Regions from separate parts of the Rhizobium atlanticum genome, predicted to be linked through region 1. Evidence: predicted binding sites of a transcription regulator. Region 1 holds the regulator's gene; each other region holds the start of a gene.
The links. Region 1 encodes LexA, which represses DNA repair genes until DNA is damaged. Its sites were predicted from a motif close to TGTTCNNNNTGTGTTCNG; they were not measured.

Region 1 (3,209 bases):
ATAGGCCTCCAGCCCTTCCGGCGTCATCAAGCTGATCTTTGCATTCGATGCCGCGATATTCATGCCGAAACCGGTTTTCTCCACCGCCGCCTGCCCAATCGCGAGCCCGACGAAGGCGGCGAATGCCGCCGGGTCCGGTGCACAAAGTGCGATCTCGGCAATGCCGATCACGCCATTGGCGTGCGTCTCCAGCGCGGCGCGATCTGTAGGGAACGAAGTGATGCGCTGGCAAGTAAAGAGAAAGAAATCGGGGGCGCGCAAATCAGCTGCAAAGGCCAGCTTAAAGCTGCCGACGCTCTCCGAACCGTCCCGCATCCGCATCGGCCGGCTGAACTGCAACATCTCACCGGCGCTCGCGCCGTTGCTGACGAAGCGCTTATGATCGAGGTCGGCATCCTCGCTGAGGAAGGCCAGCGCAGAAAGTCCCTCCTCGCCGCAGCGGAAACGGAAGGCGCGATTGCGGGCGATGAAGACGTTGCCCTGGCGGGCCGCTGCTTCGCTCTCGTCGACACTCGCCACGCCAAGCGGCTCCAGATAGGTCTTGTCGGCGAAAAAGACGCAGGCATTCTCCGTTCCGAAGGGATGGCGCGCATCGGCGGCGACGGTGAAACCGAGCTTGCCGAGCCTCTCACGCGCCAGATCGATATTGACCACGGGCAGCACGACATGATCCAGCGGGTGCGACCTGGCGGAATGCGCGTTCATGAATATCCCTCCTGAAACCGGCAAGAGATGTGCGACAGCACCTCCCTCAATGCAAGACATGTGCGCCAATCCAGCAAATGAAAATAAAAATCTCCGCGAGTTGACGTGAACTTTTACGGAAATTTAGCTACTTGCGGAACACATATGGAACATATAGTGTCCGTTCTGGATTTGTTTCAATCACGGGGTCTGACGTCGATGCTCACGCGCAAACAACAGGAGCTTCTCCTTTTCATTCATGAGCGCATGAAGGAATCCGGCGTTCCTCCCTCTTTCGACGAAATGAAGGATGCCCTGGATCTCGCCTCGAAATCCGGCATTCACCGCCTGATCACGGCGCTTGAGGAACGCGGCTTCATTCGCCGCCTACCGAACCGCGCCCGGGCGATCGAGGTGATCAAGCTTCCGGAGGCCTATAACCCCAGTCTTCAGCGTCGCGGCTTTTCGCCGAGCGTCATCGAGGGCAGCCTCGGCAAGCCCCAGCCGGTCGCCGCCCCCGCTGCGCCAAAGCCGGTCGCCGACAATGGCAACTCCGTCTCCGTGCCGGTCATGGGACGTATCGCCGCCGGCGTTCCGATCTCGGCGATCCAGAACAACACCCACGATATCGTCGTTCCTGCAGATATGCTCGGCTCCGGTGAGCACTATGCGCTGGAGGTCAAAGGCGATTCGATGATCGACGCCGGCATCTTCGACGGCGACACCGTGATCATTCGCAACGGCAGTACCGCCAGTCCCGGCGATATCGTCGTTGCCCTCGTCGATGACGAGGAAGCAACGCTGAAGCGTTTTCGCCGCAAGGGCGCCTCGATCGCGCTCGAGGCCGCCAACCCGGCTTATGAGACCCGCATCTTCGGGCCCGACCGCGTCAAGGTGCAGGGCAAGCTCGTCGGCCTCATCCGTCGCTATCACTGACGCCGGATGGGCTGGAATCGGTAAAACGATCATTGCGCCAATCATAGGCGCGATGGCGCATCCATGGTCGCGACAAAGCATCGAAGGCGGTGGTGACCTCCAGGCCGGCATCGGCGAAGCGCAATTCGAGCGAACCGGTCCTGCGCAGCGTCTCGCCGGTGAAAAGCGTGCCGCCTGAACGGCAGCTGTTGAAACGCAGACGGACCGAGGTCACGACGATATCGGCCGTATCGCAGGCCGGGCCGAGATAGGCGGCATTGTCGATGACGGTGACGGTGACGATATTGCCATTGCCAAGTCTTGATGTGCACCAAGCCTTCTTGACGCAGGAAAAACGGTTTGCTTCACCGCCTGCGGCGGCTGCCCGCATCGCTGCACTCGCTTCGTTCTGCTGATCGCGGGAAAGCCTGACACGGCGGTCTTCTCCTTCCGGCGGAATGGCCGGACCATCCAGCATCTTCGGCGGATCATGTGTCGGCAGCACCAGCGCTCTCTGCCACTGGTCGAATATGAAATCCGGCGGGTTTTCACGGTTGGAAGCTATTGCCTCAGCCGCGACGACCGCAACCAGACTGCCATCCTCCGAAATCACCAGATCCGGCGGCCGGGGAACCGGCAGAAGCAGCACGATGAGCGTCGAGATGGCGATGATCGATGTGCCGACGTGGCGCAGCCGAGTGCGCAGCAGCGTCAGCAGCAGAAAGCCTGCCACCGCCACTGCGAAATACCAGCCGGGCAAGCGGCCGATGCCGATATCACCGCCCCAGCCGGACACCGTCTTGGCAACCGCAATCACCAGATCGAGGCCGAATCCGACGACCTTCCAGAGCGGAGCGTCCAAACCGAAAGGCATGAGCAACATCGCCAACAATCCGGCCGGCATGACGATGAAGGAGATAATCGGCATCGTCGCAAGGTTTGCCGGCAGGCCGTAAGCCTTCAGGCGATGAAAATGCTCAATCGAAAACAATGCGGTGGAAAAGCCGCCGATCAGCGAGGTCAGGAAGACGCCGCCGAAGAAACCGGCGACGGCAACCACCGGCCTGATGATCGGCAGTTTCAGAAAAGCGTTTTCGCGGACACGCCTGTCCTTCCACAACTGATAGCCCGATACCAAGGCCAATGTGGCGGCAAAGGACATTTGAAAGCTCGGTCCCAATACTTCCGAAGGTGAAATGGCGATGATGATGAGCGCGGAGAGAACGACATTGCGCAGGCTGATCGACGGCCGGTCGAAGAAGACGGCAATCAGCATGATGGCCATCATGATAAAGGCGCGCTCGGCCGAAACCCCGAAACCGGAGATCAGGTAATAGGCGGTGACGGCGATGAGCGCGCCGGCAGCGGCGATCTTCTTTGTCGGATAGGCTTGGGCGACGCCGGGAAAGAGGCTGAGCAGCATCCGAAAGCCGACGAAGAAGATGCCAGCCGACAGCGCCATGTTGAGGCCAGAGATCGCGACGATATGGGCAAGGCCGGACTGGCGCAGCGCCTCCGTCGTCGCGTGCGATATGGCGCGCCGTTCATCCGTCACCAGGGCAGCGGCAAAGGCGCCGGTATCACCGGGCAGGATCGATCTTATGCGGTCG
Region 2 (3,209 bases), on a different contig from region 1:
GCGAATGATCGTCTCGACGCTGCGCGCCATTTCGATATTGCCGGGATAGGGCATGCCATGGGTGATGATGGTCGATTCCAGCGCCACCAGTGGTGCGCCGCGCTGCTTGGCGCTGGCGACCTCCTTCGAATAGGCGATCGGCAGAAGAGGGGAGATGGGCTTGGTCATGGTCTTATCCTGTGATCGGCAGAGCATGATACCAAAAGCGTGGGCGGCTTTCGAAACGGCATCTTGCTCAACTCTTTAATTCAGCCGCTTCAATGCAGAATTCTGACCTTGGGAACAAGGGCAAGCGCCTCATTCAAGAGATTCGGAGTCAGATTTTCGTTGACGGCGTGCCGTGACTGCACCGTGAGCGCTGCCGCCGCCGCGCCGTAGCGAACGGCCTCCTCAAGCGGCAGGCCTGATATCAAGGCGGCGAGCGTGCCGGCGGCAAGGGAATCGCCGGCGCCGGTAACATCGGCGACGGTTTCGGCGATTGGCGGCTGCAGCGCCACGGCGCGGTCTTTGCAAATCGCAACGAGTTCGCGCCGTCCGCGGGTGACGACGGCGTTTCTGATGCCGATCTCATTCAGGAGCGGCGGCCAACCGCCCGAATCCTCCGGCTGCAAGCCGGTAACGGCGGCGGCTTCGGCCTCGTTCAGGAACAGATAATCGATATCCCTAATGCAGGGTTTCAGCCGGACCACCTTGGCCGGCGAGATGGCGATGGCCGCAACGGGTTTGGCCAGGGAGTTCGCCTTGGCGACGATCGCCGCGATTGTCTCTTCCGGCAGATTGGCGTCGACGAGAATGAAATCATGGGCGGCGAAGGCCTCGCGCACCCAGCGGATGGACAGGCGCCGCGGCACGAAGAAACGGTAGAGATCCATGTCGGCAAGGGCGATCACGAGGTCGCCGTTCTTCTCGATGATCGCCGTATAGCTCGGTGTCTTGCGGTCGAGGAAGACGAAGGGCCGGTCGTCGATTCCGGCGAAATCGGCAGCTTCGCCGACCATTTCGCCGATGGGATCGCCGCCGCGCGGCGAGATCATCGTCACGTGAAAACCCAGTCTTGCAAGGTTACGCGCTGCGTTGAAACCGCCGCCGCCCGGCTCCTCGAACCAGGTGCCGGGATTGCTGGCGCCTGGCGCCGTTTCGCCGGAGATGCGGCCACGCCTGTCGATATGGGCACCGCCGAGAACGAGAATCTTTTTCATCAACTTACCCGGGATCATAAAGTGCGAAGGGCGAATCGATGCTCATTGCCCGGCCGCAGCAAAGCTTGCGCAGAGGGTCTAAGCCGTTGCTTTGCATCGATAAAACAAATGTAGAACACGGACCGTTTTACCTTTTTCTTTCAAATGTTTGTGCGCCTATTGCGGGAATGGAACAAATAGGGTACAAACTCGACATTGCTTGAGCGGCTTCAATAACCTAAAGGTGGATCGGATGTCTCAGAATACATTGCGGCTGGTAGAGGACAAATCGGTGGACAAAAGCAAGGCGCTTGAAGCGGCACTCTCACAGATAGAGCGGTCGTTCGGCAAGGGCTCGATCATGAAACTCGGCTCCAACGAGAACGTCGTCGAGATCGAGACGGTTTCGACGGGCTCGCTTGGTCTCGATATCGCGCTCGGAATTGGCGGCTTGCCGAAGGGCCGCATCATTGAAATCTATGGGCCGGAAAGCTCGGGCAAAACAACGCTTGCGCTGCAGACCATTGCGGAATCGCAGAAGAAGGGCGGCATCTGCGCCTTCGTCGATGCCGAACACGCGCTCGATCCAGTCTATGCCCGTAAGCTTGGCGTCGATCTGCAGAATCTGCTGATCTCGCAGCCAGATACCGGAGAGCAGGCGCTCGAAATCACCGACACGCTGGTGCGCTCCGGCGCCGTCGACGTTCTCGTCGTCGACTCGGTCGCCGCGCTGACGCCACGCGCCGAAATCGAAGGCGAGATGGGCGACAGCCTGCCGGGCATGCAGGCCCGCCTGATGAGCCAGGCGCTGCGCAAGCTGACCGCGTCGATCTCCAAGTCGAACTGCATGGTGATCTTCATCAACCAGATTCGCATGAAGATCGGCGTCATGTTCGGTTCTCCGGAAACGACGACCGGCGGCAATGCGCTGAAATTCTATGCCTCCGTGCGCCTCGACATTCGCCGCATCGGCTCGGTCAAGGAGCGCGAAGAGGTGGTCGGCAACCAGACCCGCGTCAAGGTAGTCAAGAACAAGATGGCGCCCCCCTTCAAGCAGGTCGAGTTCGACATCATGTACGGCGAAGGCGTGTCGAAGACGGGCGAGCTCGTCGACCTCGGCGTCAAGGCCGGCATCGTCGAGAAGTCGGGCGCCTGGTTCTCCTATAACAGCCAGCGTCTCGGCCAGGGTCGCGAAAACGCCAAGACCTTCCTGCGTGACAATCCGGATCTCGCCCGCGAGATCGAGCTGGCGCTGCGCCAGAATGCCGGCCTAATCGCCGATCGTTTCCTGCAGAATGGTGGTCCGGATGCCGATGACGGCGATGCTGCCGCTGAGATGTAATTTTCGCGCTTGAACTTGATTTGAAATCTCAGCCGGCCGCATTCCCTCATCAGAATGCGGCCGGTTTTGTTTGTCGGCTGGACAGTGGCGGAGGCGAACGTTAAAAGCCGATGGATTTGAATTTATCTGCCTACGGCAGCATTGAAGGGCATAGAATGAGCGGCGTAAACGACATCCGGTCGACCTTCCTCGACTATTTCAAGAAGAACGGCCACGAGATCGTTCCGTCCAGTCCGCTCGTGCCGCGCAACGACCCGACGCTGATGTTCACCAATGCCGGCATGGTGCAGTTCAAGAACGTCTTCACCGGCTTGGAAAAACGTCCTTATGCAACCGCGACAACCTCGCAGAAATGCGTGCGCGCCGGCGGCAAGCATAACGACCTCGACAATGTCGGCTATACCGCGCGTCACCTGACCTTCTTCGAGATGCTCGGCAATTTCTCCTTCGGCGACTATTTCAAGGAGAATGCGATCGAGCTGGCATGGAAGCTCGTGACCGAAGGCTTTGACCTGCCGAAACATCGCCTGCTGGTGACCGTCTATTCCGAAGACGAGGAAGCAGCGGCTTTGTGGAAGAAGATCGCCGGTTTCTCCGACGACAAGATCATCCGCATCCCGACCTCCGACAATTTCTGGCAGATGGGCGATACCGGACCCTGCGGACCCTGCTCGGAAATCTTCATCGAC
Region 3 (3,209 bases), on a different contig from region 1:
TAGCGTCCGCGCAGCCCGGTGGCGCCAATGCCATCGTCGGCCGTTTCCGGCGGGTGGAACAAGGAAAGGTCGACGCCGTGCTGGATGACCGTGTGAGGCACCTCGAGAAAGGAGCCGGAACGGTCGCTGGTCGCGATTACCGCATCCATGCGGCGGATCAGCCATTTCGTATAGGCGGTGTGACGGCGTTGCGCGGCCGAGGTGAAGAGCAGCTTCAGCGGCATGCGCAGGACATGACGAAGCAGGATGCCGACGGCCATCTCATTGTTGCGGCGGGCGTGCCAGACGCGGTGACGGCGCCGGGCCGGCGGGCGCCAGAGCCCGAAAAGCTGCGCCCAACTCAGTTTTGGCAGGCCCTCCGGCAGGCCCGGCCCGAGCGTTGCTATGCGCATGCCAAGCCGAATCTGACATGGGATGAGCTGGACGATGGTCGAGGTGACGCCGGAGAGCCGGCGCTTGAAATTGGGCGCGATGATCTCGACGTCACGAATGTCCGGCAAGGATGGATCTCATGTCTGGCGGGCGATCAGCCCCAGGAAACCTGGAGGATTTCGTAGGCCTTGGAGCCACCGGGCGCGTTGACCTCGATGGAATCGCCGACTTCCTTGCCGATCAGCGCACGGGCGATCGGGGAGGAGATGGAGATGCGGCCGGCCTTGACGTCGGCTTCCTGGTCGCCGACGATCTGGTAGGTCTTTTCTTCCTCGGTGTCCTCGTCGACGAGCTTCACCCTGGCGCCGAACTTGATCTTGTCGCCCGACATCTTGGTGAGATCGATAACCTCGGCGCGCGCCGTCAGGTCTTCCAGCTCGGTGATGCGGCCCTCGTTGTGGCTCTGGGCTTCCTTGGCGGCGTGGTATTCGGCATTTTCGGAAAGGTCGCCATGGGCACGGGCTTCGGCGATCGCCTCGATGATTCGGGGACGCTCTTCCTGCTGACGCCAGCGCAGTTCTTCCTGCAGCTTGACGAAACCACCCTGTGTCATCGGTACCTTATCAACCATTTTTCTGTCCTTCACTCCTTGCGGCCGCCCGTCTTGCGTCAGCACAGTCAGGCACACACAAAAGAAAACAGGTCCCGAAGGGGAGCTTCGGAACCGTGCCACAATCATAGTTGCATGCTTATAGCAGATCGCCACGGCTGATTTCCAGAAAATTCGCATAAATGAAACGCAACCCGCTGGTACGTCAGGTAATGTGCGCCAAAACGGGGCAGAAGCGGGGACGTCGGGATTGACTTTGCGGCCGAGAACATATAGTGAACATACTAATGAAGAAGTCGCTAACCGAACGCTTGGCCATCCTTTCAGACGCTGCGAAATACGATGCTTCCTGTGCTTCTAGCGGCACGGTGAAACGCGATTCGAGCAGAAGCGGCGGACTGGGTTCGACCGAGGGATCCGGCATCTGCCATGCCTATGCTCCGGATGGGCGGTGCATTTCCCTTCTGAAGATCCTGCTGACCAATTTCTGCATCTATGACTGCGCCTATTGCGTCAATCGCTCCTCCAGCAATGTCGAGCGGGCACGCTTCACGGCGGAGGAAGTCGTCTGGCTGACGCTGGAATTCTACCGCCGCAACTATATCGAAGGCCTCTTCCTTTCCTCCGGCATCATCCGCTCTTCCGATTATACGATGGAGGAGATGGTCCGCATCGTCCGCGAACTGCGGGTGACGCATAGTTTCCGGGGCTACATCCATCTCAAGGCGATTCCCGAGGCGTCGCCGCATCTGATCGAGGAGGCGGGGCTTCATGCCGACAGGCTGTCGCTCAATATCGAGCTGCCGACCGATAGGGGGATTACCCGTTTCGCACCGGAGAAGAAGCCTGCCAGTATCAGGCGATCGATGGGGGACCTCCGGCTCAAGATCGAGGCGGCCAGTGAGCCGACATTAAAGACGAGGAAACGACAGCGTTTCGTCCCGGCCGGCCAGAGCACGCAGATGATCGTGGGCGCGGACGGGGCCAATGACGCCACTATCCTTGCGAGCAGCGGCCGGCTTTACAGCAGCTATGGCCTGAAGCGCGTCTATTACTCCGCCTTCAGCCCCATCCCCGACGCTTCGAAAAACCTGCCGCTGATCAAACCGCCGCTGATGCGAGAACACCGGCTCTACCAAGCAGACTGGCTGTATCGGTTCTACGGTTTCGGCATCGAGGAAATCACCGCAAGCCAGGCGGACGGCATGCTTGATCTCAATCTCGATCCAAAGCTTGCCTGGGCCCTTGCCAACCGGGGCGAGTTTCCGGTCGACATCAACAAGTCTGAGCGTGAGCGACTGCTGCGTGTGCCGGGCCTCGGCACCAAAACTGTGAAGGCGATCGTTTCGGCGCGCCGTTTTCGTCGCCTGCGGCTCGATGATCTCTCCCGGCTCGGCGTTTCGATCAAGAAGGTCCAGCCCTTTATCGCCGCGGAAGGCTGGTCGCCAAGGCGGCTGATCGACCGCCCGGACCTGCGGGCCATGTTCGAGCCGCAGCCCGAACAATTATCGTTGCTATGATGCGCCGGGTGGTTCTCGCAGGACGCGGAGATCTTGCCGAATGGCGTGACGCGGCACGCGCCCTGGCGGCCGCCGGCATATTGCCGGAGGAGATCGATTGGCGCGAAAGGAGCGCCGAGGCCGATCTGTCCTTTCAGCGGGACGCCATGCCGCCGGCGCCCGCGACGACACGCAAGCCGATGACGGTGCCGCCCGCCTTCATAGGGCTTGCTGAGACGGTTCTCTGCCATTCCGATCCGGCGCGATTCTCTCTGCTGTACCGTCTGCTCTGGCGGCTGCAGATGGACCGGCAACTGCTGGAGGTGACGTCCGATGAGGATGTCGTGCGGGCCAAGCTGATGGCGAAGAGCGTTCGGCGCGACGCTCACAAGATGACGGCCTTCGTCCGTTTCAAGGAAGTTGGTGCGGTATCGGCAGCACGTCGGAAATTCCTAGCCTGGTTCGAGCCCGACCATCATATCGTCAGGCGCACGGCTCCGTTTTTCCAGCGCCGTTTTAACGACATGGACTGGCTGATTGCTACGCCCAAGGGGTCGGCCGCCTGGGAGGGCGAGCGCCTGACAATTGCCGACGAGCCATGCGACAGACCTAATCTCAGCGATGCCACCGACGAGCTCTGGCGTACCTACTACGCCAACATCTTCAACCCGGCGCGATTGAAGGTGAAGGCGATGCAGACGGAGATGCCGAAGAAGTACTGGAAGAAC
Region 4 (3,209 bases), on a different contig from region 1:
CCCGCTGCCAGCGGTTTCCAGGTCGATAACTCGAATACAGGATGGGAACATTGCGGCTTTGACCCTTGATCTGCTCCAGCTTCCTCTAATCAAAAACCCAAGCCGAGCTGCGGTTGTTCCTCGCTTTCGGCCGCCTTCTTGTCATTGGTGAGCGACGACAGTGTCACGCCAAGGAGCCGGACCGGGAGCTTGAACGGATAGACACCCGCCAGCAGGGCATTGGCGGCAGCGAGAATATCGCCGACACCTGCATAAGGGAGGGCAGTTCTCCTGCTCCGCGTCGCTTGGGTGAAATCGGAGTACTTTATCTTCACAGTCACCGTCTTGCCGCTGAAGCCCTTGGCCTGGCAGTAGGACCAGACCTTTTCCGCAAGTGGCCGGAGTTCGTTTGTCGCAAGGTCAAGGTCGCTGATATCGACCGCAAATGTGTCCTCGGCGCCGACCGACTTCCGCACTCGGTCCGGCTGGACCTGCCGCTCATCGATGCCCCGTGCAATGCCATAGAAGTACGGCCCAGACTTCCCGAAATGCTCGACGAGAAACTGTAGGGACTTTGCCCTCAGATCCGCACCGGTCTCGATACCCAGGCGGAGCATCTTCTCCGCTGTGGCCGGGCCGACGCCATGGAATTTCTTGACCGCCAGCTGCTCGACGAAAGCTGGCCCGTTCTTCGGCGTGATGACTGCTTGGCCATTGGGCTTGTTGAGGTCGGACGCCATCTTGGCGAGGAACTTGTTGTAAGAGATACCGGCGGAAGCATTCAGTCCGGTGACCGCCTTGATCTTGGCACGGATTTCCAGCGCGATCTCGGTGGCGATCGACATGCCCTTGAGGTTTTCGGTGACGTCGAGATAGGCCTCGTCGAGCGACAAAGGTTCGATCAGCGGCGTGTATTCCGCAAAGATATCGCGGATCTGCTGGGAGACGGCGCGATAGACCTCGAACCTCGGGTTCACGAAAATCAGGTCAGGACACTTTCGAGCTGCCGTGACCGAGGACATGGCTGAGCGCACACCAAACTCGCGGGCTTCGTAGCTTGCTGCTGCAACGACGCCCCGGGCGGCCGCTCCGCCAACAGCCAAGGGTTTGCCACGCAGTTCCGGATTGTCGCGCTGCTCGACAGACGCGTAGAAGGCATCCATGTCCACATGAATGATTTTTCTGACGGTTGAGACGGCGGTGAGATCCATGGCATTTGGTGTCACTGGCGAAAACGAAACAGGAACATAGCAGCTGCCGACGACGCATCCAAGTCCTCACCCGCATCTCCTGCATCTGCCGAGGGAAACTCCTCGCTTCTTCAGGCGTTTGATCGATAACCCTAGCGAAGTGGAGATTGACCTATGGCCGAAGACAGCACCACGACCATCACAGCAGTTTTCGAAACGCGTGTGACTGCCGACCTTGCGGTGGAACATCTCGTCCAGCAGCATGGCATTGCCCGACCGGACATCTTCGTCCAGTCGGCCTCCGCGAAGAATACCGCCGGCTCTGCTCCCTCCGGCGGGGACGCCTCTCATGATGGTAGTGCGCGCAGCGATGCTCCGCTTGAAGGAGAGATCGAAGTTTCCGTCGATATCAATTCCAGCATGATCCCCGCGGTTCAGCGGACGTTCGGTGACGTTGGCGCGATCCGGGTTTCCGGACGCTGATCTCTAGCGTTTTGAGCCGTCACCATCCGTTCCCCCCGGCCCTGCATCGGTCGCATTCTGTCGACGCCACGTTCGCGGTCGATCCAGCGCATGACGGGTGTGACCGCAATTCCATGGGCGACGACGGAGATGGCTTGTCATGAAGACCGGCGCCCACAGGCTTTCAACCTGGATCCAGCCGGCGAGCTCCTGTCGCGTCATGCGAAAAAATTCCCATTCCTGCCATCAAATTGAATCCCTTCGCGGATTTCTTCGATGGCCACTCTCGCGCAACTTCCACGCGCCACATGCGCATTGACTCATTTCCGCTTTGAGAACAAATAAAGAACGCAGTTCACCATCTCAAGCCGAAAACGGGTTGCCGTAAAGGAGATCATGACCATAGCCGTCGCCACTTCGAACGTCGTTCTCGACGAGTTGCGCGAGAAAATCGCCAGCCTGGAAGGGAGCGGTCTGCGCAATCGCACAGTCCTGCCGTTCGGCGTCGGCGAGATTGATGCGCAGCTGCCGGGCGGTGGCCTCACTTCTGGGGCATTGCATGAGGTGGCTGGCGGCGGCAATGGCGCGATTGACGGGGCTGCTGCTGCCCTCTTCATCGGCGGCATCGCTGCCCGCACCACCGGCAAGGTTGTCTGGTGCCTGACGCGCTTTGATCTCTTCTTTCCCGCACTCGCCCAGGTGGGGCTTCATCCGGACCGCGTTATATTCGTTGAGTGCGACAAGGAAGAGACGGTGCTCGCAAGCTTCGAGGAGGCGCTGCGCTATGGCGGGCTTGGCGCGGTCGTTGCCGAACTGGTGCGCCTGCCGATGACAGCCTCACGCCGGCTGCAGTTGGCGGCTGAAAAGTCTGGCACGCTGGGCCTGGTGATCCGGCGCTGGCGGCGCCAGACGGAAGCTTCTGACTTCGGCATGCCGACGGCGGCCGCAACGCGCTGGCGGATCTCGGTACTGCCCTCCGAGCCGCTGCCGGTTTCAGGCGTCGGTCGGGCCCGCTGGTTGGCGGAACTGATGCGGGTGAGAGCAGGAGAGGGAGGCGAATTCGTTATCGGAGCATGTGATGGCCAGGGTCGTATCTGTCTTTCTTCCGACACTGCCAACCGACCGGATCAGACGAGCCGATCCTTCGCTATCGGTTGAAACACCGCTGGTGATCGTCGCCAGAAGCGGTTCGAAGCGCTGGATTGCGGCGGCCGACCAGGCAGCAATCAAGCTCGGCCTTCGTGTCGGCATGCCGGCCGCCAAGGCGCGGGCCCTGATCCACGGACTGATGATGATCGATGCCGATCCGGCGGCGGATTTGGCCACCCTCGAACGGCTGGCGCTCTGGGCCTTGTCGCAATATTCTCCTGTGGTCGCCATGGATCCTCCTGACGGTATCGTCATGGATACGGAAGGCGCCGACCATCTGCAGGGTGGCGAGGAGCTGATGCTCTCCGGTCTCGTCAACCGCTTCCGCGGGAGGGGTCTTTCAGCGCGAGCGGCGATCGCCGACACCTGGGGTGCGGCGCATGCGCTCGCTCGGTCCACCGGTCGAGAGACTGTTATCGTCCCGCGCGG

Region 2: the regulator LexA is predicted to act here: its motif matches at 1,300-1,317, upstream of recA (recombinase RecA).
Region 3: the regulator LexA is predicted to act here: its motif matches at 1,247-1,264, upstream of PH551_RS00720 (putative DNA modification/repair radical SAM protein).
Region 4: the regulator LexA is predicted to act here: its motif matches at 1,965-1,982, upstream of PH551_RS02850 (ImuA family protein).

The regions. Positions count from the first base shown of each region.
Region 1 is NZ_JAQJCJ010000009.1:8,759-11,967, forward strand. Features, by position in the region: gene PH551_RS14425 (VOC family protein) at 1-705, opposite strand, end outside; gene lexA (transcriptional repressor LexA) at 904-1,620, shown strand; partial or broken gene PH551_RS14435 (ComEC/Rec2 family competence protein) at 1,601-3,209, opposite strand, start outside.
Region 2 is NZ_JAQJCJ010000010.1:172,241-175,449, reverse strand. Features, by position in the region: gene PH551_RS16560 (pseudouridine-5'-phosphate glycosidase) at 1-168, opposite strand, end outside; gene PH551_RS16555 (carbohydrate kinase family protein) at 258-1,202, opposite strand; gene recA (recombinase RecA) at 1,432-2,520, shown strand; gene alaS (alanine--tRNA ligase) at 2,676-3,209, shown strand, end outside.
Region 3 is NZ_JAQJCJ010000001.1:147,188-150,396, forward strand. Features, by position in the region: gene PH551_RS00710 (glycosyltransferase family 4 protein) at 1-500, opposite strand, end outside; gene greA (transcription elongation factor GreA) at 527-1,003, opposite strand; gene PH551_RS00720 (putative DNA modification/repair radical SAM protein) at 1,270-2,502, shown strand; gene PH551_RS00725 (UdgX family uracil-DNA binding protein) at 2,502-3,209, shown strand, end outside.
Region 4 is NZ_JAQJCJ010000002.1:87,123-90,331, forward strand. Features, by position in the region: gene PH551_RS02835 (exonuclease domain-containing protein) at 1-51, opposite strand, end outside; gene dinB (DNA polymerase IV) at 90-1,190, opposite strand; gene PH551_RS02845 (hypothetical protein) at 1,344-1,652, shown strand; gene PH551_RS02850 (ImuA family protein) at 2,028-2,789, shown strand; gene PH551_RS02855 (Y-family DNA polymerase) at 2,710-3,209, shown strand, end outside.